4 regions of the Exiguobacterium sp. s5 genome follow, and region 1 is predicted to be linked to each of the others. Evidence: predicted binding sites of a transcription regulator. Region 1 holds the regulator's gene; each other region holds the start of a gene.
What was found. The regulator Rex, encoded in region 1, represses fermentation and respiration genes when NADH is low (regulators of the CRP and FNR family bind a similar motif). The targets are predictions, from matches to a motif close to TTGTGAAATATTTCACAA.
Positions count from the first base shown of each region.

Region 2: KNP60_RS12470 (cytochrome c oxidase subunit 2A) is a predicted target of Rex. The motif match lies at 3,361-3,378, and genes of this name have one in related genera.
Region 3: adhE (bifunctional acetaldehyde-CoA/alcohol dehydrogenase) is a predicted target of Rex. The motif match lies at 2,603-2,620, and genes of this name have one in related genera.
Region 4: cydD (thiol reductant ABC exporter subunit CydD) is a predicted target of Rex. The motif match lies at 2,544-2,561, and genes of this name have one in related genera.

Region 1 is NZ_JACSLK010000008.1:7,172-12,586, reverse strand. Features, by position in the region: gene KNP60_RS14140 (hypothetical protein) at 1-617, opposite strand, end outside; gene tatC (twin-arginine translocase subunit TatC) at 759-1,547, opposite strand; gene KNP60_RS14130 (twin-arginine translocase TatA/TatE family subunit) at 1,551-1,769, opposite strand; gene KNP60_RS14125 (redox-sensing transcriptional repressor Rex) at 1,769-2,425, opposite strand; gene KNP60_RS14120 (ABC-F family ATP-binding cassette domain-containing protein) at 2,575-4,476, shown strand; gene KNP60_RS14115 (hypothetical protein) at 4,473-4,880, shown strand; gene KNP60_RS14110 (hypothetical protein) at 4,931-5,415, opposite strand, start outside.
Region 2 is NZ_JACSLK010000006.1:81,383-86,797, reverse strand. Features, by position in the region: gene KNP60_RS12485 (MFS transporter) at 1-825, shown strand, start outside; gene KNP60_RS12480 (aldehyde dehydrogenase) at 925-2,310, shown strand; gene KNP60_RS12475 (Crp/Fnr family transcriptional regulator) at 2,484-3,194, shown strand; gene KNP60_RS12470 (cytochrome c oxidase subunit 2A) at 3,440-3,559, shown strand; gene KNP60_RS12465 (cytochrome c oxidase subunit II) at 3,582-4,052, shown strand; gene KNP60_RS12460 (b(o/a)3-type cytochrome-c oxidase subunit 1) at 4,053-5,415, shown strand, end outside.
Region 3 is NZ_JACSLK010000007.1:98,505-103,919, reverse strand. Features, by position in the region: gene KNP60_RS13760 (Na+/H+ antiporter family protein) at 1-989, opposite strand, end outside; gene KNP60_RS13755 (YebC/PmpR family DNA-binding transcriptional regulator) at 1,138-1,848, opposite strand; gene KNP60_RS13750 (MarR family winged helix-turn-helix transcriptional regulator) at 1,928-2,374, opposite strand; gene adhE (bifunctional acetaldehyde-CoA/alcohol dehydrogenase) at 2,760-5,351, shown strand.
Region 4 is NZ_JACSLK010000001.1:115,799-121,213, forward strand. Features, by position in the region: gene KNP60_RS00715 (glycoside hydrolase family 31 protein) at 1-1,643, shown strand, start outside; gene KNP60_RS00720 (Crp/Fnr family transcriptional regulator) at 1,775-2,464, shown strand; gene cydD (thiol reductant ABC exporter subunit CydD) at 2,589-4,313, shown strand; gene cydC (thiol reductant ABC exporter subunit CydC) at 4,310-5,415, shown strand, end outside.

The DNA of each region.
Region 1 (5,415 bases):
CTTTTGATCACGAACCATTGATTCGCTTCTTTCATGTGACGGGCCCACCTCACCTGTCCTGAATAGGAACTGATTGTCTCAAGCACCTCTCCTGTAACCGTCCGCTTCGTCACTTGACCGTCGGCGAACGCGAGGACGTTCCCATCATCGAGCAGACTGTATACCTGATCGCTGCCTTTCGTGAGCGATCCGAGAATATCACCTGACATCGATGTGATGATATACTTTTCGTCATCAGCCCATAACATCATTCCTGTTGTTACATTCGTTGAGACGAGTCGATTCTCACTTCCTGCTTCGATTGGGAATGTCGTCGCTTCATTCGTACGTATATCCCACATCACCCACTCCGGCCATCCTTTTAACATAAATCGGCCGTCTCCGATGGCATACATATTATAAGCAGCAGACACGCGAATCGGTAACGTATATTCCTCACCGGTCTGAATGTGAACAAGCGTCTCCGGATCTCCCGAACGCCACACATACCCACTATCTCCTACGACTTCTCCTGCCGGAATGATTTCCGGTTTGGCATAGTCTTCTGCTCGGACTTCTACTCCCGGTGCTACCATCATGACGAGCACCACGAGCATGCTCCATAACCACTTCTTCATTACTCTCCTCATTTCTGTTTATGAATGCATAACTTTCAAAAATAATCCATTTTTTTGATTTAACCCTCCTAATTTTAAGTTGTTTTTTCAAAATTGAATAGCCCTAAAATCAAAAAAACACCACGTCGCATGACATGGTGTTCACTTCTCATTCATTTGTTTCATCAAATCCATCTGTTCTTTCACCATCGCCTCTTTCTCACGTCGGAGCACACCCCGGTACGTGATGCGTGAAATCGATAAACTGATCTCATACAAGAAGAAGAGCGGCAGTGACACCATGAGGTGCGACGTCAAATCCGGCGGCGTGATGAAGGCCGCGACGACGAACAAGGCGAAGTAGGCGTACTTCCGGATCGATGACAGGAAGTACGGCGTCACGACACCGATGCGCGTCAAGAACATCGTCACGACCGGCAACTGGAATAACAGTCCGAATGGGATGGTCAGTTGCAACAAGAACGTGAAGTAGTTCGACGCCCCGATGATTTGCGTCAGACCAAGGTCTTGCCCGAGGTCCGTCGAGATATCGAGGACGAGCGGGAACAACCAATAGTAGGCAAACGCCAAACCGACGAGGAACAAGATAAAGATGATCGGAATATAGGCGAGCGTCGCTTTCCGCTCGTTCGGATGCAGACCAGGTGCGACAAACGCCCACAGTTGATACAGTAGAAACGGACCAGCCGCGACGAGCCCGATGACGAGCGCCAAATTCAAGTAAATCATGAGCGGGTCCGCGACCCCAAAGGCGTTCAATTCAAGGCCTCGTTCGACGAGGTCGGCCTGGAGATAGGCGAGCACATATTTGACACTCGGCAAAGCAATCAAAAAGAAGGCAAAGACGACAAATGCCGACAGCATCAGTCGTCTCCGCAGCTCTGTCAAGTGGTCGGACAGTGCCCGTTCTTGATCAGGTTGATGGCTCATCGCTTACTGCTCTTTCTTCTCAATTTCTTTCTTGTCTTTCTCGTCATGCTCGTTCATCATGCCACTCGTGGCGTTTTTGAACTCACGGAGCGTCTGTCCGGCGGCACGGCCGAACTCAGGCAATTTCTTCGGCCCGAAGATGATGAGCGCGATAATCGCGATGACAAACAGACTTGCTCCGCCTGGAATACCGACGACGAGTGACGATAATAGTAATTCCATTATTGATGGACCCCCTCAGCAGATGGATAGTGTTGCATAAAGTAAATGAGCGACTGGAGTTCGATCGACAAGTCGATATGATGGACGCGGACCGTATCCGGCACAGTAAGCCTGGCCGGTGTAAAGTTCAAGATGCCTTTGATGCCGAAGCGGACCAAGTCATCCGCGACAGGCTGTGCATAGGCAGACGGCACCGTCAAAATCGCGACGTCAATCTTGTTTTGCTTCATAATCTGTTCCATCTCATCGACGTGATGAATCGGGACACCGGACATCGTCGTGCCGACTTTTGTCTCGTCTGCGTCGAACCCGACGACGATATGTGTGTTATTGTTTTTAAGGAAGTTATAGTTGACGAAAGCTGTCCCGAGATGACCAACCCCGACCAAGGCGACGTTCGTAATCTCGTCCTGATTCAGTGTCTTACGGAAAAAGTCTAACAGATACTGTACGTTATAGCCATATCCCTTTTTACCGAGCGCACCGAAGTACGAGAAATCGCGACGGATCGTGGCCGAATCGACCTTGACCGCCTCACTCAGTTCAGCAGAAGAGACACGCTGTTTTCCTGATGAATGCAGGCTTTGGATAAACCGATAGTATAGTGGCAACCGTTTGGCTGTCGCTTGCGGAATCTTTGGTTCGTTTTGACTCAACGGAAAGAGCCTCCTTTTTACGACGCGTTTCAAACGAATCTAATTTCATACACCTTGATTGTAAACGAATTCACATAACCACTCAACGAATATACCTGAAAAGACTAAAAAATACAGTATACTAAATAGAGAGAAAGGGGTTTTTTCACTTGATCCTACTGCAAGTCAATAACTTATCGAAATCATTCGGCGTCGAGCCGATTTTAGAGAACGTCAAACTCGAAATCCAAGAAGGCGAACGCGTCGCCCTCGTCGGCCGGAACGGCGCCGGCAAGTCGACACTGCTCAAAGTCATCGCCGGGGAATACAACTATGACTCAGGCGATATCATGAAGCCAAAAGATGTGACGATCGGCTATCTCGCCCAAGATTCAGGACTTGAATCGAACGAGACGATTTGGAACGAGATGCTCACCGTCTTCACCGATTTAATTGAACAGGAAAAAACGCTCCGCCGCATGGAACAAGACATGGGATCTGAGCGCATCTTGAACGACCCGGCCGCCTATGAGCGCCTGCTGTCGTCTTACGATGAAGAACAGCATACGTTCAAAGACCGCGGCGGCTATCAATACGAGGCGACGATCCGCTCCGTCCTTCACGGAATGCGCTTCTATCCGGACGACTTCGAGCGCCGCATCGATACGCTCTCCGGTGGACAACGGACCCGCCTCGCCCTCGCGAAGATGCTCCTTCAAAGTCCAGACCTGCTCATCTTGGATGAGCCGACGAACCATTTGGACATCGAGACGCTCGGCTGGCTCGAGAAGTATTTGAGCGGTTATAAAGGCGCCGTCTTGATCGTCTCCCACGACCGCTACTTCCTCGACCGCGTCGTCTCGGTCGTCTATGAGCTGTCTCGCCACCGGAGCCGTCGTTTCGTCGGCAACTATACGAAGTATCTCGAGCAGAAGGCCGCGATTTATGAGCAAGAGAAGAAGCAGTTCGAGTCGCAACAAGAAGAGATCGCCAAGATGCAGGACTTCATCCAGCGCAACATCGCCCGGGCGACGACGACGAAGCGGGCCCAGAGCGTCCGCAAACGTCTCGAGAAAATCGACCGGATGGACGTGCCGGATGGTGACGAGCGTAGTGCCGTCCTCTCGTTCGCAATCAAACGCCAAAGCGGGAACGACGTGTTGAGCGGCAGCGACCTCGCCATCGGTTATGAGGAGCCGATCGCCCAGCATCTCCGCTTCCAGCTGCAGCGTGGCGAATCGGTCGCCCTCGTCGGTCCGAACGGAGTCGGCAAATCGACGCTCTTGAAAGTGTTGACGAAACAACAGCCGGCGCTCACCGGTGACATCCGCTACGGTACCGGCGTCGAGATCGGTTACTACGACCAGGAACAACAGAACTTGTCGGATGCCAACCGCGTCATCGACGAGATTTGGAACGACTGGCCGCTCATGCGCGAACAAGAAGTGCGCAGCCTGCTCGGTCAGTTCCTGTTCAGCGGTGACGACGTCATGAAACGTGTCCATGAACTGTCGGGTGGAGAGCGGGCCCGCTTGACGCTCGCGAAACTGAAGCTCGAGCAGCCGAACTTGCTCATCTTGGATGAGCCGACGAACCACTTGGACCTCGACTCGAAGATGATTCTCGAGAACGCCCTCGTCGACTACCCGGGCACGATCTTGTTCGTCTCCCACGACCGTTACTTCATCGACCGGCTCGCGACGCGCGTCTTGGAGATCACGCCGAACGGCATCGACGAATACCTCGGTGATTACTCGTACTACGTCGAGAAGAAAGAAGAACTCGAAGAACTGGCCCGACTCGCTCGTGAAGAGACGAAACAAGTCATCGTCAAGAAACAGCGCGCCGACAAGGAACAGCAACGCGAGGAGCGCCGGATGAAACAACGGATCGAGGAGATCGAGCTCACGATTGAGCAACACGAGGCCCGGCTCGAGGAAATCGAGCAGCTGTTGTGTGAACCGGACGTCTTCAACGACTTCGCTCGGGCACAGGAACTGTCGACCGAGTCCGATGCGACGAAAGAATCGATCACGGCGCTGTATGCAGAATGGGAGGAGCTCCATTCATGATGCGATTCCGTGCGATGCGAATCGAGTGGATGCACGCCTTCCTGACTGGTCTCGCCTACATCGTGCCGACCGGGACGGAGTACGTATCCGAACTGATTCGTGGGGAACCGACCGTCGTCCCGTCGTTCCTGTTTTATTTCCTGCCGGTCGTCATCGGCTTCATCATCCAGACGTGGAGCGGGATTGTGATCAGCTTGTTGAGCGGTCTGCTCATGAGCACGCTGTTTATCCGCCTCGTCGTCTGGCCGGTCGATGTGACCGTGCACAGCTTTTACACGCCCGGCTCGGTATGGGGCCACTTCTATCAGTCGACGCTCCTCATGTGGGTGCTCGCCTTGATCGTCTATGTCGTGAGCCGAGTGAATATGTGGTATAAACAAAAGAAACATCATCCAGAAGTATAAAAACAGGGAAGCCGCACTCCATTGTGGAGGTCAGCTTCCCTGTTTTACGTTTAGAAATAACGCAACGGTTGGAAACCGCGCGTGTGGAAGTCGAGCTTGATGCCGTCTTCCGTGATAAAAAACACGTACTCGTTCGTATCGACGTCACGGACGAACACTTTGTAGAATGTGAGCGCCTCTTCGTCGTTCGTCACATATTTTGCCTCATGCGTCGAGATGACTTGGGCGAACAATTGCTCTTCGTCAAACTCGTTGACAATGTCCTCGAACTTCGCCGCCTCTTCTTCGGTTGCTTCTCGTCCCGGTGCGATTTGATAATACGCATCGCTCGCTTTCGGCTGAACGCCGAGGTTGCGGTCGACGACGATGACGCTTTCGATGTCTTGATCGTCTAAGCTCTTATAGCCGTACAACGTCTCGACGAGCGTGTTCTCACCCGTGACCCGGCCGATGCCTTCGAGCGATTCCGCTCCCGTGAGCGACCGGACGCGTGTCGCTTCCGGAACGATTTCTTCTTGATAGGCGATATTATAAG
Region 2 (5,415 bases), on a different contig from region 1:
GCTGCGTTCACGTTGTCTGCCAATTTGACCGCCGCGAACCGTCAAGGGAAGAAAGTGGCATTGACCGGCAGTTTTGTCGGGTTGGCGGCCATCATCGGGCCGGCGTTCAGTGGGATCATGGCGAGCCGAACGACCGTCCCCGTCGTTTTCACATACGTCGCGTTTTATGGGGCGATGGTCGCATTACTCGCACTCATCTTTTTACGTCCGTCGAAACTGTCGCTCGGAACATCGAGCCGTCAAGAGGAAGGGAAATCACGGCTTGAACGTGACGTCGTGAAGGCGTATATCGGTGCCTTCCTTTTAATGTTCTCGCAAGGTGCGATCGCGTTCTTGCTACCACTTTATGTACAGTCGCTCGGCTATGACTCCCGCTTGAGCGGGACACTGCTTAGTACGTTCGGAATCATGGCGGTGCTCGTATTTGTGTTACCGACGAACCGTTTGTTCGATCAAATCGAACCAGCGAAACTTGCGGCACTCGGTGTCGGCATTCTTGGTGTGAGCCAACTGTTGATCGGCCGTGCCGAGACATCTAGTCTCTTATACGGGGTGCTCGCCTTGTACGGTGTCGGTTTCGCGATCTTATTCCCAGCCATCAACACGATGTTGATCAAAGCCACCAACCATGCCAACCGTGGCAAATCCTACGGATATTTTTATGCCTTCTTCTCGCTTGGGACGGTAACGGGCTCGGCTTTTTTAGGCTGGCTTTCCATCACGTTGACGCAAAAATTCACGGTGACCGGAGGCATCTTACTCGCCGCCGGGTTGGTTCTCGTCATGATGCAACAAGCGAAAAAGCGAAACGTGCCCGTGAGATAAGGCAGACCGAGAGTGTGCGGAGCGAAGGTTCAAAATGGTCGATGGCCAAGAGAAAATGATAAGATGAAGCTAGCGCTATCATCTAAGGGAGGCAGATTTATGCTCGCACCAATCGAACAGTTGACCATCGAAGAGCTCATCCGTAAACAACGTCGCTTCTATCGGACCCAAGCGACCAAATCGCTCGCATTCCGTCTCAGTATGCTGACGTTTTTAAAAGAATCGATTAAACATCATGAGGCCGAAATTCTCCAAGCGTTGGAGCAGGATTTGAACAAATCGGAACTCGACGCGTTCACGACGGAGATTGGTTTCGTCTACGATGAGATTACACGGACGACTCGTGAGTTGAAACGTTGGATGCGCCCGAAGCGAGTCCGCGGTGCTTCGATTCATCTCGGGACGAAAAGTGAGGTCATGTATGAACCTTATGGCACGGTACTGATTATCGCTCCATGGAACTACCCGTTTCAATTGGCGATGGCACCGCTCATCGGAGCGATTGCCGCAGGGAACACGGCCGTCGTGAAGCCTTCGGAATTGACACCGAACGTCGCCCAAATAATCACAAAAGTGCTCGAACGGGCGTTCACTGACCGCTACGTCGTCAGCGTCGAAGGAGATAAAGACGTGGCGACGGAACTGCTCGCAAAGAAGTGGGACCATATCTTCTTCACTGGGTCGACACCGGTCGGAAAAATTGTCATGGAGGCGGCGGCAAAACATTTGACGCCGGTCACGCTTGAGCTCGGCGGGAAATCGCCGGCCATCGTCCATGACGATGCCAATATCGAGATTGCGGCGAAACGGATCGCTTGGGGCAAATGGATGAACGCCGGGCAAACGTGCGTCGCTCCAGACTATGTCCTCGTCCATGAATCGAAACGAGAGGTATTCCTCGAAGCCATTAAACGTGAAGCGTTCACGATGTTCGGGAATGGCGTCGGGACGAAGCGGTTCACACGAATCGTCAATGAGACACATTTCGACCGCTTGATCGGATATTTGACGGAAGGCGACGTATTTTTCGGAGGTCAGACCGACCGAGATCAATTGAAGATCGCTCCGACTGTATTGACGGACATCGAAGAAGACGCAAACGTTATGAAGGATGAGATTTTTGGGCCGATTCTACCGGTACTCACGTATCGTCAACTCGACGAAGTGATTGATTTCGTCGCAGCGCGCCCACACCCGCTCGCGCTCTATTTGTTCACTGAGACGAAAGAGGTGGAGCAGAAGGTGATGAAGCATCTCACGTTTGGCGGAGGTTGTGTCAATGATGTCCTTATGCATTTGACGAACCCGAACCTGCCGTTCGGTGGCGTCGGTGAGAGCGGAATGGGCTCGTATCATGGTCGCTACAGCTTTGAGACGTTCAGCCATGCCAAATCGATTTTACGCAATACGACGAAATTTGATTTACCGGTTCGTTATCCGAACTTCAAAGGAGCCGAGAAGTTGATTCGATTCGTCTACCGATGATTGGATTAGACTGCAGAGAGCCTGCAGTCTTTTTTTTGTGAACGAAAAAATAAGAAGATTGTTTGAAATGTCACATACTTTTATGAAAATGCCCATTGCCCTCCTGTATAATAAAACCATATATCACGCACGAGGCCAGATTAGGCATGAGACCAGTGGAGGGAGCAGACAACATGACTATGAAATGTGGGACGACCCAACCGAACAGCTTCGTCTTCTCAGAAGAGACGAAACAGCTCTTATTCGAGATGATGACGTTTCAAGAATATTCAAAAGCGAGTATCGTTTGTTGGGAAGGAGAAAAATGCAGTAAGTTCTTTTATTTGAAGAGCGGTACCGTCAAATTCACGAAACTGACGAAAAAAGGGAGTTCGCTCATCATGTTCATATACGGCGCTGACGACTTCTTTGGAGAGTTCGACATCGACGATGTATTCCCGAGCTCCTACAGTATCGAGACGACCGAGGACAGTGTCATCGGCTGGATTTCAAAACAAGAGATGGACGAGCTCGTGCGTCAAGACGCGCAGCTGGCTACGGAGGTGTTGCGTTGGACTTCGATGATGCGTAAACAGTCCGAGATGAAGTTGCGTGACTTGTTGCTGTATGGGAAGCCAGGGGCGCTCGCCTCGACGTTGCTTCGCATGGCGGCAATGCACGGCGTAGAGGAGACAGAGGGGGTCACAGTTCCGAGACATCCGTCTGACGGCGAACTCGGACAATTGATCGGTGCACCTCGCGAAACGGTCAATCGAATGATGAACCAGTGGCGGAAAGAAGGCGTGTTAACGACGACTCCGACATCGATGGTGTTGCATGACATCGATTTCCTAAAAGAGCTATGTTACTGCGAAGGCTGTCCCGCCGGTATTTGTCGGCTTTGACTTGCCGTTCATAAGCGTTGAAAAACGTGCGGCGTCACAACATGAGAACATGAACAGGTGATTGGACCGACTGATGTCGGAGCAATCGCCTTTTTTGTATGCCTTTTTTTCAAATGTGAACTTTATGTGTGGAAACTACGCAAATTTGATGTGATTGTCACTTTTGAAGTGACAAATGTCACATATTAATCAGTGCCCCTTTTCATACAATGAAAGTGGAAATCAAAGGGAAAGGGGTCCTTCACGTGGAGAAAAACGATGGACAAGAACCGAACTTAAAAGGCACGTTCACATCGGTCATGATTGTCGCTGGCGTCATCATTGCCATGTGGTCGTCGGTCTTTTACTTATTTGTGACACGATAACGAGCAAGAGGAGGGAAGCACGATGCATATTCATAAACTTGAGAAGTATTGGTTAGTATTCGGCATTATTCTATTAGGCGTCTTTTTGACAGTGCTCGGTATCTCTGCGTTTGCGGCAGGGAATCAGCCGGCTTCGGACGCCGATTTGATCGACCCGGCAAAAGTGCATCAAACTGCACCGTTCGACAAACCAGGGCTTCATAAAATCGGTGACAACGAGTATGAGCTCGTCATGGTCGCCCAAGCGTTCACATTCACACCGGGCAATGTGGAAATCCCAAAAGGGGCGAAAGTCACGTTTCTCGTCACGTCACCGGACGTCGTCCACGGGTTCCAATTGACAGGGACACCGGTCAATATGATGGTCGTGCCAGGCCACATCAACTCGCTCACGTATACGTTCGAAGAAGCAGGCGAATTCTTGATTCTATGTAACGAATACTGTGGAACCGGACATCACATGATGTCGACAAAAATTAAGGTGGTGGACTAAATGAATGACGTAGCCTCAAAATTAAAACAGTGGGAAATGGAACGCGGCGTACCGGTACCAAGTATCGGTGTTAAAGAAGCGCGCCTCGCCTATGCCCATGTCGTCATTTCGGTCCTCGCCGTCTTAATCGGCGGTTTGGCAGGACTCATGCAGACGCTCATCCGAACGGGCGTCATCCCGGAAGTATTCGGTTATTATCAACTCTTGACCGCACACGGCATCATGCTCGGTCTCGTCTTCACGACAATGTTCATCATCGGTCTTCTTTACGCGCTCCTCGCTAAGTCGTTCGGACGTTTTGAGTCGTTCCCGACTCGGGTCGCATGGCTCGGATTTTGGATGATCATCGCCGGTGCCGTGCTCGTCACAATCATGGTGCTCGCCAATAAAGCGACCGTGTTGTATACGTTTTACGCGCCGCTCATGGCCGACCCGATCTTCTATATCGGCCTCGTCTTGTTTGTCGTCGGCACATGGTTGTCTGCGTTCGCCATGTTCCGGATGTATGCGGACTACAAACGGGAGAACCCAGGTATTCACCCGCCGCTTCCGGCGTATATGAGTGTCATGACGATGCTATTGTGGGTCATCGCGACGCTCGGTGTGGCCGGAACGATTCTGTTCCAGCTGCTACCGCTCTCGCTCGGATGGAAAGACACGGTCGGGATTGAGTTATCACGGACGTTGTTCTGGTACTTCGGTCACCCCCTCGTCTATTTCTGGCTCATGCCGGCCTATATCGTCTGGTATACGGTCGTGCCGAAAGTCATCGGCGGGAAAATCTTCTCGGATGCGCTCGCCCGGATGGCGTTCCTATTGTTCCTCTTGTTCTCGTTCCCGGTCGGTTTCCACCACCAGTTGACAGAGCCGGGGATTGAGCCGTTCTGGAAGTTCGTTCAAGTCATCTTGACGTTCCTCGTCGTCATCCCGTCGTTTATGACGGCGTTCTCGCTGTTTGCGACGTTCGAGCTGCGTGGTCGCGCACTCGGTGCCCGTGGGTTATTCGGTTGGGTCAAGAAAATGCCATATGGGGATGTCCGTTTCCTCGCGCCGTTCGTCGGCATGTTGTTCTTCATTCCAGCCGGAGCCGGCGGGATCATCAACGCATCGCACCAATTGAACGCGATGGTCCACAACACACTTTGGGTCACAGGTCACTTCCATATCACAGTCGGGACGGCCGTCGCCTTGACGTTCTTCGGAACGGCATATTGGCTCGTACCGGTATTGCGCGGTCGTACACTCACGAAAAAGATGAACCGACTCGGATTGATTCAAACGGGAACGTGGGCGTTTGGGATGTCAATCATGTCTTACGCAATGCACATCTCAGGACTCCAAGGTAACCCGCGTCGGACCGGAC
Region 3 (5,415 bases), on a different contig from region 1:
TGTGAGTCGCCCATGATACCGCTAGCGCCACTGACGAGCGGGTCGATGGCACCGGTCGCGCGGATGACGGCGGCGAAACCGCTCGCTGCGATCATGACGAAGCCGATGAAGGCCATCATGCGCATGCCGCTCGTGAAGATGTCGTCTGCCTCTGACCAAGGGATGAGGCGAAGCAGCGTCAACAGGATGAGTCCTGAGACGGCCGATGCGATCATCGATTCGGTCTGAAGTTGAACGACGAGCACGACGAGGACGACGGCAGCTGTGAGCCAGATTTTGAGCGGGCTCAACGTCCGAATCTCGTAATCAGTAGGCCCGAGTTGGATCGTATCGTACGTCCGCGGCTTCCGGTAGTGGAAGAAGGCGGTGACGAGACCGACGAGCATCCCGAGGGCTGGGATGGCCATGATGCTGACGATATTGACATCACCGACGGCCATGCCATTCGTTTCCACGTTCGGCAGCAAAATCTCATTCAAGTAAATGCCGCCGAATCCGACCGGAAGTAACATATACGGCGTGACGAGACCGAACGTGAGAATCGTCGCCACGAGCCGGCGGTCGAGCTTCAACTCGTTAAAGAGCACGAGGAGCGGCGGGATGACAATCGGGATGAACGCGATGTGAATTGGTAAAGCGTTCTGCGAACTGATTGCTAGTAATAAGAGGAATGATAGCAACAACGCCTTGACGCGCGCCACGCTCTTACCGGTGACGTCGCGGCCTGACATGCTAATCAACTTTTCAGCCAGGACGTCTGGGAGCCCTGTTTTTGACAAACCGACGGCGAACGCGCCGAGTAGCGCGTAACTGAGGGCGATGGTAGCCCCTCCGCCAAGACCGTCGCTGAAGGCGGTCAACGTGTCGTTGAAACCGAGACCTCCGACGAGACCACCGACGACGGCGGCGAGGATAAGCGATAAGACGATGTGAACTCGACTGATCGCGAGAGCGAATAATACGATAACAGCTAATAAAACAGCATTCATCAATTCCAACACCTTTCTTTCAAAACTCTTTCTCTTGTTATCACTTTAATATGATAAAGACTTTTGAAATTTAACATACGTTTTTCGGGTTGTCAAATCGATTGTTCAAAAAAAGCGATAACTCCGAAAAGTTATCGCTCGTTCATGATCATTCAACGTTATGGTACACCTGGCGCACGTCTTCGAGATCTTCGAGGACGTCGAGCAGTTTTTCGAATTGTTCTTTCGACTCGTCGTCGAGGGCGATCTCGTTTTGTGGCAACATCGTCAACTCGGCGACTTCAAACGTCTCGATGCCTGCAGCTTTGAAAGCAGTCTGGACGGCATGGAACGCTTCTGGTTCCGCATAAACGATAATCGTCTCATCTTCTTCGATGACATCGCGAACGTCAAGATCGTGCTCCATCATGAGTTCGAGCACGTCGTCGGCACTCATGCCGCTGACACCGATGACGGCCGTCGCGTCGAACATGTAAGCGACCGATCCGCTGACACCCATGTTGCCGCCGTTTTTGCCGAAAGCGGCGCGGACTTCAGACGCCGTCCGGTTGACGTTGTTCGTGAGCGTGTCGACGATGAGCATCGAGCCGTTCGGTCCGAACCCTTCATAGCGGAGTTCATCGAAGTTCTCTTCGTCGCCGCCTTTCGCCTTGTCGATGGCGCGGTCGATGATGGCGCGTGGGACGTTGTACGTCTTCGCCCGTTCAACGACGAATTTGAGCGCTTGGTTTGATTCTGGATCTGGTTCCCCTTGGCGGGCGGCTACGTAGATTTCACGGCCGAACTTCGCATAAATGCGACTCGTATTGGCGTCTTTTGACGCCTTTTTCTCTTTAATGTTGTTCCATTTACGACCCATTACATGTCATCTCTCTTTCCATTGTTCGATTGATTCATCCTCGATTATATAAGAAGACGTGGATGTTGACGAGTAAAAATCATCCCTCGCTCTTATCCATTTTCTCGACGATCTCCGTCAACGTCTTCAGGCTGTCGATCAATCGATCCGTCTCTTCTTCGTCTAAAAAAGCGAGGCGGTCCTCGAACAAGCGTCGAAACGAGTCGCGCCGCTCGCGAAGAACGAGCTCACCTTTGTCGGTCAACTGGTTCCAGATGACACGGCGGTCACGCTCGTCCGGCACGCGGGTGATGTAGCCCTCATCGACGAGCTTCGTGATGAGCGGCGTCACGTTCGGCGGGGCGATCGATAGCGTCTCGCTGATGTGTCCGTTCGTCACGGCGCCTTCATCCTCAATCAACATGAGGAGATGAAAGTGGGAAAAGTTCAAGTTAGGGATTTGCGGGAGGTCGGAACGGCGTAACAACTTCCTGCGGATTAATGGAATCAGTTTTACGAACTGATCGGCTGCATCTTGTCTCGGCATAGTCATGTCACTTCCTAATTAGGTTCTTTCTTCATTATACACGACCGAGGGCGGGGTGGACGACCAATCCTTGTTGCGTGACAAATTGCACAGCACATCAGACAAACGAGCGTCACAATATATGTAAGCGTTTACATTTGTAAGACTTCATCTTTTCATGAAAACGCATACGATTTTACTGAGCGTCCTATCAAAAAGCAAGACCTATCCTCATTCTTCAAAAAAATATTGTGAAAGAGTTCACATTGTTGTCACGCACAAATTGTCGGAAACGTTGTATTCTATGAATGTGAAGGAAAGCACAAACTCTTATCAAACCACTGATCGCCCCGTGCTCTCCATCAAGTCAGCAGTATAAGCTCTCATTCATGAGGAGGAACCCAACATGGCAGTTAAAGAGAAAGCAGTAGTGGAAACATCAGCAGAACAGATGGTCGACACGCTCGTCACACGAGCACATACAGCGCTCGACACGTTGATGACGTTTGATCAAGAGAAAATCGATGCGATCGTTCAGGCGATGGCGCTAGCCGGTCTCGAACAACACGTCGCACTCGCGAAACATGCATATGAAGAAACTGGTCGCGGTGTGTTTGAAGATAAGATGATCAAAAACATCTTTGCGACAGAATATATTTATAACTCACTCCGTGGTGAGAAGACGGTCGGCGTCATCGAAGACGATGAGCAAAACGGCATCACGTACATCGCGGAACCAGTCGGTGTCGTCGCCGGGGTCACACCGGTCACGAACCCGACATCAACGACGATGTTCAAAGCAATCATCGCCATCAAAACACGTAACCCGATCATCTTCGGCTTCCACCCGTCGGCACAACAGTGTTCAAGTGAAGCGGCCCGCATCCTTCGTGACGCAGCCATCGAAGCCGGCGCACCGGAACATTTGATTCAATGGGTTGAAAAACCGTCACTCGACGCGACGAAAGCGCTTATGAACCACCCAGGAGTCGCCATGGTCCTCGCAACAGGCGGTGCGGCGATGGTCAAATCAGCCTATTCAACTGGTAAACCGGCCCTCGGTGTCGGTCCTGGTAACGTTCCAGCCTACATCGACAAGACAGCAAAAGTAAAACGTGCCATCTCGGACGTCATCTTGTCGAAAACGTTCGATAACGGGATGATCTGTGCATCTGAACAAGCGATCATCGTCGACCAAGAAGTTTACGAAGAAGTGAAAGCCGAAATGACGGCGCTCGGTTGCTACTTCTGCTCACCAGAAGAGAAAGCAAAACTCGAGACACTCGTCATTAAAACAGACTCTTGTGCGGTCAACCCTGAAATCGTCGGGAAGCCTGCAGCCTGGATCGCCGAGAAAGCTGGACTTAGTGTTCCGGCCGACACGAAAATCTTGATTGCCGAACTCGAGACGGTCGGCGCGACAGAATTGCTCTCACACGAGAAACTTAGCCCAGTACTCGGAGCCTACAAAGTCCAATCGCGTGAAGAAGGTTTCGCCATCGCTGAGAAGATGCTTGAAATCGGTGGTCTCGGTCATACGGCAGCCATCCACTCGACAGACGACGACGCCATCCTCGCATTCGGACTCCGGATGAAAGCTTGCCGCATCATCGTCAACTCACCAACGGCACACGGCGGGATCGGTGACCTCTATAACGAAATGACACCATCACTCACACTCGGTTGTGGGTCGTACGGTAAAAACTCCGTCTCTGAGAACGTGACGGCGAAACATCTACTCAACGTGAAAAAGGTGGCGAGACGTCGCGTGAATATGCAATGGTTTAAAGTCCCTGAAAAGATTTACTTTGAGAAAAACTCGATCCAATACCTTCAATCGCTCACATCAAAAAAACGGGCGATGATCGTTACAGATGAAATGATGGTCAAACTCGGATTTGCCGATAAAGTCGTCAAAAACTTGCCGGCTGGTGTCGAGTATCGCATCTTCGACCAAGTCGAGCCAGACCCATCGGTCGAGACGGTCATGCGTGGTGCCGAAGCAATGCGTCACTTCCAACCAGACATGATTATCGCACTCGGCGGTGGATCGCCGATGGATGCCGCGAAAGGCATGTGGCTCTTCTACGAACGCCCAGAAGAGAAGTTCTCGAACCTTCGCCAAAAATTCATGGATATCCGCAAGCGGACGTACAAGTTCCCGACACTCGGCAACAAGTCGATGTTCGTCGCCATCCCGACAACATCAGGTACGGGTTCTGAAGTGACACCGTTCACGGTCATCACAGATAAGAAACGCAACGTCAAATACCCGATCGCTGACTATGCGATCACACCGGACGTCGCCATCGTCGACCCTGAGTTCGTCATGACGGTCCCAGCTTCAATCACGGCTGATACAGGTATGGACGTGTTGACACACGCCATCGAAGCTTACGTTTCGGTCATGGCAAACGACTATACGGATGGACTCGCTCTTCGTTCGATGAAGATGATCTTCGATTACCTCCCGAAAGCGTATGAGAACGGCAGTGACGCCGAAGCGCGTCAGAAAGTCCACAACGCATCGACAATGGCTGGTATGGCGTTCGCGAACGCGTTCCTCGGTATCAACCACTCGATCGCACACAAAATCGGTGGCGAGTTCCATGTCCCACACGGACGGACGAACGCGATCCTTATGCCGCACGTCATCCGCTATAACGCGACACGCCCATCGAAACTCGCGGCGTTCCCGAAATATGAGTCATTCATCGCCGACGAGCGTTACGCTGAAATCGCGCGCTACCTCGGACTTCCAGCTAGCACGACGGAAGAAGGCGTCGAGTCGCTCATCCAAGCGATCATCGAGCTCGGTCAGCGCTTGAACATCAAGCTCTCGTTCAAAGCCCAAGGCATCAAGAAAGCGGACCTCGACGCGAAAGTCGACAAGATGGCAGTCGACGCGTTCGAAGACCAATGTACGACGGCCAACCCGAAAATGCCGCTCGTCGAAGAATTGAAAGAGATCATGTACGCTGCATACGAAGGCGTATAATCAACGGAAGGCGGCCACTCAAACGAGTGGCCGCCTTTTTCATGCAATGAGGGAGAGTCCAATG
Region 4 (5,415 bases), on a different contig from region 1:
TCTCGGTCAGCGTCATCGACATGGATTGGCACGTCACCGACGTCCCGGAAGAATACGGGAGCGGATGGACGGGTTATTCATGGAATAAGAACTTGTTCCCGGACCCGAAAGGATTCTTGACGTGGCTCAAGCAAGAAGGGTTGCTCGTCACGTTGAACTTGCATCCGGCGGATGGCGTGCGTGCGTTCGAAGACCAATATGTGGCGATGGCCGAGGCGATGGGCATCGATCCGTCCCAAGGCGACCGCATCCCGTTCGACTTTTCCGATAAACGCTTCATTCAAGCCTATTTCGAGCAGATGCATCATCCGCATGAAGACGACGGCGTCGATTTCTGGTGGATCGACTGGCAACAAGGCTCGACGTCGAAAATGGAAGGGCTCGACCCGCTCTGGATGCTGAACCACTATCATGCGGCCGACATCGCCCGGGATGGCGATCGACCAATCATCTTCTCCCGTTATTCGGGCCCGGGCAGTCACCGCTATCCGGTCGGTTTCTCGGGAGACACGTTGATTTCGTGGGCGTCGCTTGCGTTCCAGCCGTACTTTACGGCGACCGCTTCCAATATCGGCTATGGTTGGTGGAGTCACGATATCGGTGGCCATTACCGAGGCTCAAAAGACGATGAGCTCGCCGCACGTTGGGTCGCGTTCGGTGTGTTCAGTCCGATCATGCGCCTGCACTCGACGTTCAGTACGTTCAACGGGAAAGAGCCGTGGCGCTTCGGTCTCGAGGCGGAGCGGTCGATGAAGACGTTCTTGCGTCTGCGCCATCAATTGATCCCGTACATCTATACGATGAACTGGCGGAACCACGCGGGTGCCTTGCCGCTCATCTTACCAATGTATTATGAACATCCGGACGAGGACGCGGCGTATGAAGTACCGAACGAATACTACTTCGGCAGTGAACTCATCATCTCTCCGATCGTCGAGCCGATGAATAAACAGCTCCACGTCGCAGCGACGAACGTCTGGTTACCAAAAGGTGACTGGTTCGATTTCTTTACCGGTCATCGCTATGCGGGAGAGAAGTCGGTTCGGGTGTTCCGGGGACTTGACGAACAAGCAGTGTTCGCGAAAGCAGGGGCAATCATCCCGATGGCACGGCATTACTCGGGCCGTAACGATACGGATAACCCGGGCGAATTGGAAGTTCTTGTCTTCCCGGGCGCGTCGAATACGTTCACGCTCTATGAAGACAACGGGTCGGACCGTGACTATGAGACGGGTGCTTACGCTGAGACGACGTTCACGCTTGATTGGGAGGAACGGAAGCTCCACATTCACGTTACAGGTGACCGGACCGTCTTGCCGTCTGACCGTAACGTCACGTTACTCCTCCGAGGCGTGACCGGTTCTGGTGAATACAATCGAGAGACCCAGACACTGCGCCTCGAACTCGGTCCGATTGATGAAGAGATGACGGTGTCTCTCCCGGTCGAACTGACGGCGAACGATCACCGGCTCGATCGTTTGTATCGTTTCTTGGACCGCGCCGAGATTTCTTATGATTTAAAAGACAAGTTGTATCGATCGGCGGCAGCGAAGACGCGGCTCGAGGCATGGCTGTTCGATTTGCACGCGCTTGAACTCGACCGTGACCTGCAAGATGCGATCATGGAGTTGATGCTCGATTGAATAACGTGCTGTGACGAAGAGGGTGAAAGCCCCTCTTTTTTTTTGTCAGAAAATCGTTGGATTTTGTAAGCGTTTTCAAATTGAATCCAACTATACTAAAAGGAGAGGCAAGATAGATTGGAGGGTTCAACATGAAACCGAAATGGACCGTAGACGACTTGCGGCAACTCGATGTATTCACCAAATGTACCGCCCGTGAGCTCGAGGCACTGTTGCCCCATGTCTATTGTCGAACGTACCGGAAAGGACAGCTCTTATTCATGGAAGGCGATCCTCGGGAGCGCGTCTACTTTTTAATCAGCGGTTACGTGAAGCTCGAGCGCAACAACGAGACGGCGACCCATCAATATACGGACTACTTGAAACCGAAGCAACTGTTCCCGTATCGTGGCTTGATGACGGAACCGTATTATCAACATTCGGCGGAGGCGTTGACCGATATCGAGGTCATCTATATGCCGACGGACCGATTCGAACAACTCGTCTCTCGGAACGCGTCGATGTTACTCCATATCGTCGGACAGATGAATCGGATTCTCGACTTGCACGAACGACGGGTGCAGGATATCATCACTCCGAGTGCGACCGAACGCGTGCTCAACACGATCCATTACTTGATTGAAGACCTCGGGGAACCGGAAGCAGAGGGGGTTCGCGTCCGGTGTCCGTTCACGACGATTGAAATCTCACGCTTATCCGGTACGTCACGGGAGACCGTGTCGAACATCTTATCGCGCTTACGAAAAGAAGAGGTGCTTCACTTCGATGCGCGTGAATTGATGATTGGCCATCCCGAATACTTTGAACAGACGACGGTATGACGCCACGTGATATACGCGGCGTCTTTTGCATGTCTGGCTAAGCGAAGCGTTCGCCATGGTCGTGTGCATCAGTTATAATTAGTGAGAATCCTCACAAAGAAAAGTTTTGGATAGTATAGAAAGGATGAACGCAGTGAAACGACTGCAAGCTCTCGCTTTAGCTGAAAAACGCCATATCGTCGGACTCGTCATCGCCGCGGTGATGATCGGATTGTCGATTTTGGCGCAGGCGTATTTAATCGTCGATATCGTCGACCAGGTCTTTTTAAAAAATGCATCGTTTGAAAGCATCATCCCGGCGCTCGGCTGGCTCATTCTCGCCCTCGTCACGCGTGCTTTGTTCGGCTACATGTCAGGACGAATCGGAGCTAGTCTAGCGGAGAAAGCGAAACGGACACTCCGGTTGCAGTTGCTTGACCGTTATACATCGAATCCGATCGAGACATCTTTGTCCGGCCAGTCCGGAAAGAAAGTCAGCGTCTTCATGGACGCGGTCGATGAAGTCGACGCCTACTTCAGCCAATATTGGCCGCAAGTCATTCAAACGTCGATCATTCCGCTGCTCATTCTCGTCGTCGTCTTCAGCCAACATTGGATCTCGGGCATCATCATGATGGTGACGGCGCCGTTCATCCCAATCTTTTTCATTATCATCGGGATTGCGACGCAGAAAAAATCCGAACAACAGATGGAGAAGATGAACCAGTTCTCCGGAAAGTTCTTGGACGTGTTGCAAGGATTGACGACGTTGAAACTCTACGGTCGGACCGAGCGTGAGGCGCAAGCGATTGAAAAGAGCAGTCTCGACTTCCGCGACGCGACGATGGTCGTCTTGAAGACGGCGTTCTTATCGGGTCTCATGCTCGAGTTCATCTCGATGCTCAGCACAGGGGTCGTGGCGCTCGAAGTGGCGCTGCAAATGGTCGTCTGGCAGAACTTGACGTTCTTCTCCGGCTTTTTGATTCTCGTCTTGGCTCCGGAATACTATTTGGCCATTAAAGACCTCGGCGGTGCGTTCCATACCGGACGCGGCAGCATGGGGGCGGCCGATCGTATTTTCGAGGCGCTCGACGCACCGGATGAACGTCTGCAGTGGGGCGACCGGACGTTGACGAGCCGGACACCCGACCTCGAGCTCGACGAAGCATCATTCGCCTATGAAGGGGGGCGTTTCACGCTCCAGCCTTTAAGCGGCATGATTCCTGCCGGTGCCCACGTGGCGCTCGTCGGGGCGAGCGGGTCCGGGAAGACAACCGTCTTGAACGTGTTATCGGGGCTCGTCAAACCTGACAGCGGACGTGTCCTCGTGGACGGTGAACCGCTCGAGACGTACACCGATACGTCATGGTATGACACGATTGGCTATATCTCACAAAACCCGTATTTGTTCGCCGGCACCGTCGCCGATAATATCGCCCTCGGTGAGGCGGCGGACGAAGCGAGCATCCTCGAGGCGGCGACGGCAGCCGGACTGAACGATGTCATCGCTCAGTTGCCGAACGGTCTTCATACCGAACTCGGTGAAGGGGGTTACGGCTTATCCGGAGGTGAACGGCAGCGGCTCGCCTTGGCCCGGGCCTTCTTGAAACGTCCCGGCATCATCTTGTTCGATGAACCGACGACCGGACTTGATTTAGTGACCGAACAAATCGTTCGGCGCTCAATCGATGAGTTGTCACGTGAGTCAACGCTCGTCACGGTCGCGCATCGTCTGCATACGATCAAACAAGCCGATGCGATTTGGTTCATGGACGAAGGGCGTCTCGTCGCCCAAGGCACACATGACGAACTGCTCAGCGTTCCGCAATACGCTGACTTATTCACGCTACAGAAAGGGGTGAGAGGATGAATTCCCTTTGGACGATCACGAAATGGATGATGCGAGAGAAAAAGGATATCATCCTCTCGATCTTCTTTGGTTATGTCGCTGGCATCGCAGCCGTCGCTTTGTTCGCGGCGAGCGGATACCTCGTCTCACGGGCTGGGCTCGTGCCGCCGCTGTATGCGCTCATGGTGCCTGTCGTTTTGATTAAACTGTTCGGTGTGATTCGGGCGAGTGCTCGCTATCAGGAGCGTCTCGCCTCGCACCGGGCGACGTTCACGATTTTGAGCGAACTCCGGGTCCGATTTTATCGTCAACTCGAGCCGCTCGTCCCGAGCATCTTTGCCAAATATCGGAGTGGGGACTTGCTCGCTCGCGTCGTTGGTGACGTCGAGAGCTTGCAGAACTATTTTTTACGGGTGTTCTACCCGCCGATTATCTTGGTACTCGTCTTCTTGAGCACGATTTTCTTCGTCACATACTTCTCGGTCTGGGTCAGCGTTTGGATCTTGTTCGGCGTCTTCGTGACCGGTTTTTTGATCCCGGCCTTCTTCGCCCGTGTCCGTGCCAAGCATGACCGGGAACTCCGTACCTTGCGAGGAGACCTGTCGAGTGGGATGACGGAGATGATGTACGGCTATCGCGACCTGTTGTTGCACCATCGGCTTGGTCAAACGCGCAACGAACTGCTTGAACAGAGCGACCGCTACGCCGATGCCCAAAAACGAGATGTGACGAACCAGTTCTTCAACTCCTCGCTCGTCGTGGCGGCGTCCTTACTCGTCTCATGGGGTGTTTTGGCCATCGGGGCCTATCTTGTCGTCGACGGGGAATTAAATGGCCTCTTCTTGGCCATGCTCATCATGATGTCGCTCACCGCGTTTGAGAACGCGACACCGATGGCAGTCTTCCCAGGTCACTATGCCGACAGCAAGCAAGCGGCCGATCGACTGCTCGAAGTGGTCGAGCCGAGCGAAGCGATTGTCGCTGCCGAGTCGGCCCGTACCGACGTGGCGCTCGAGACAGCACCTGACGTATCGTTCGAACGCGTGAGCTATCGCTACCCGGACACGTTCCGTGACGTGCTGAGCGGCGTCGACGTGACGTTACGAGGCGGTTCAAAGACCGT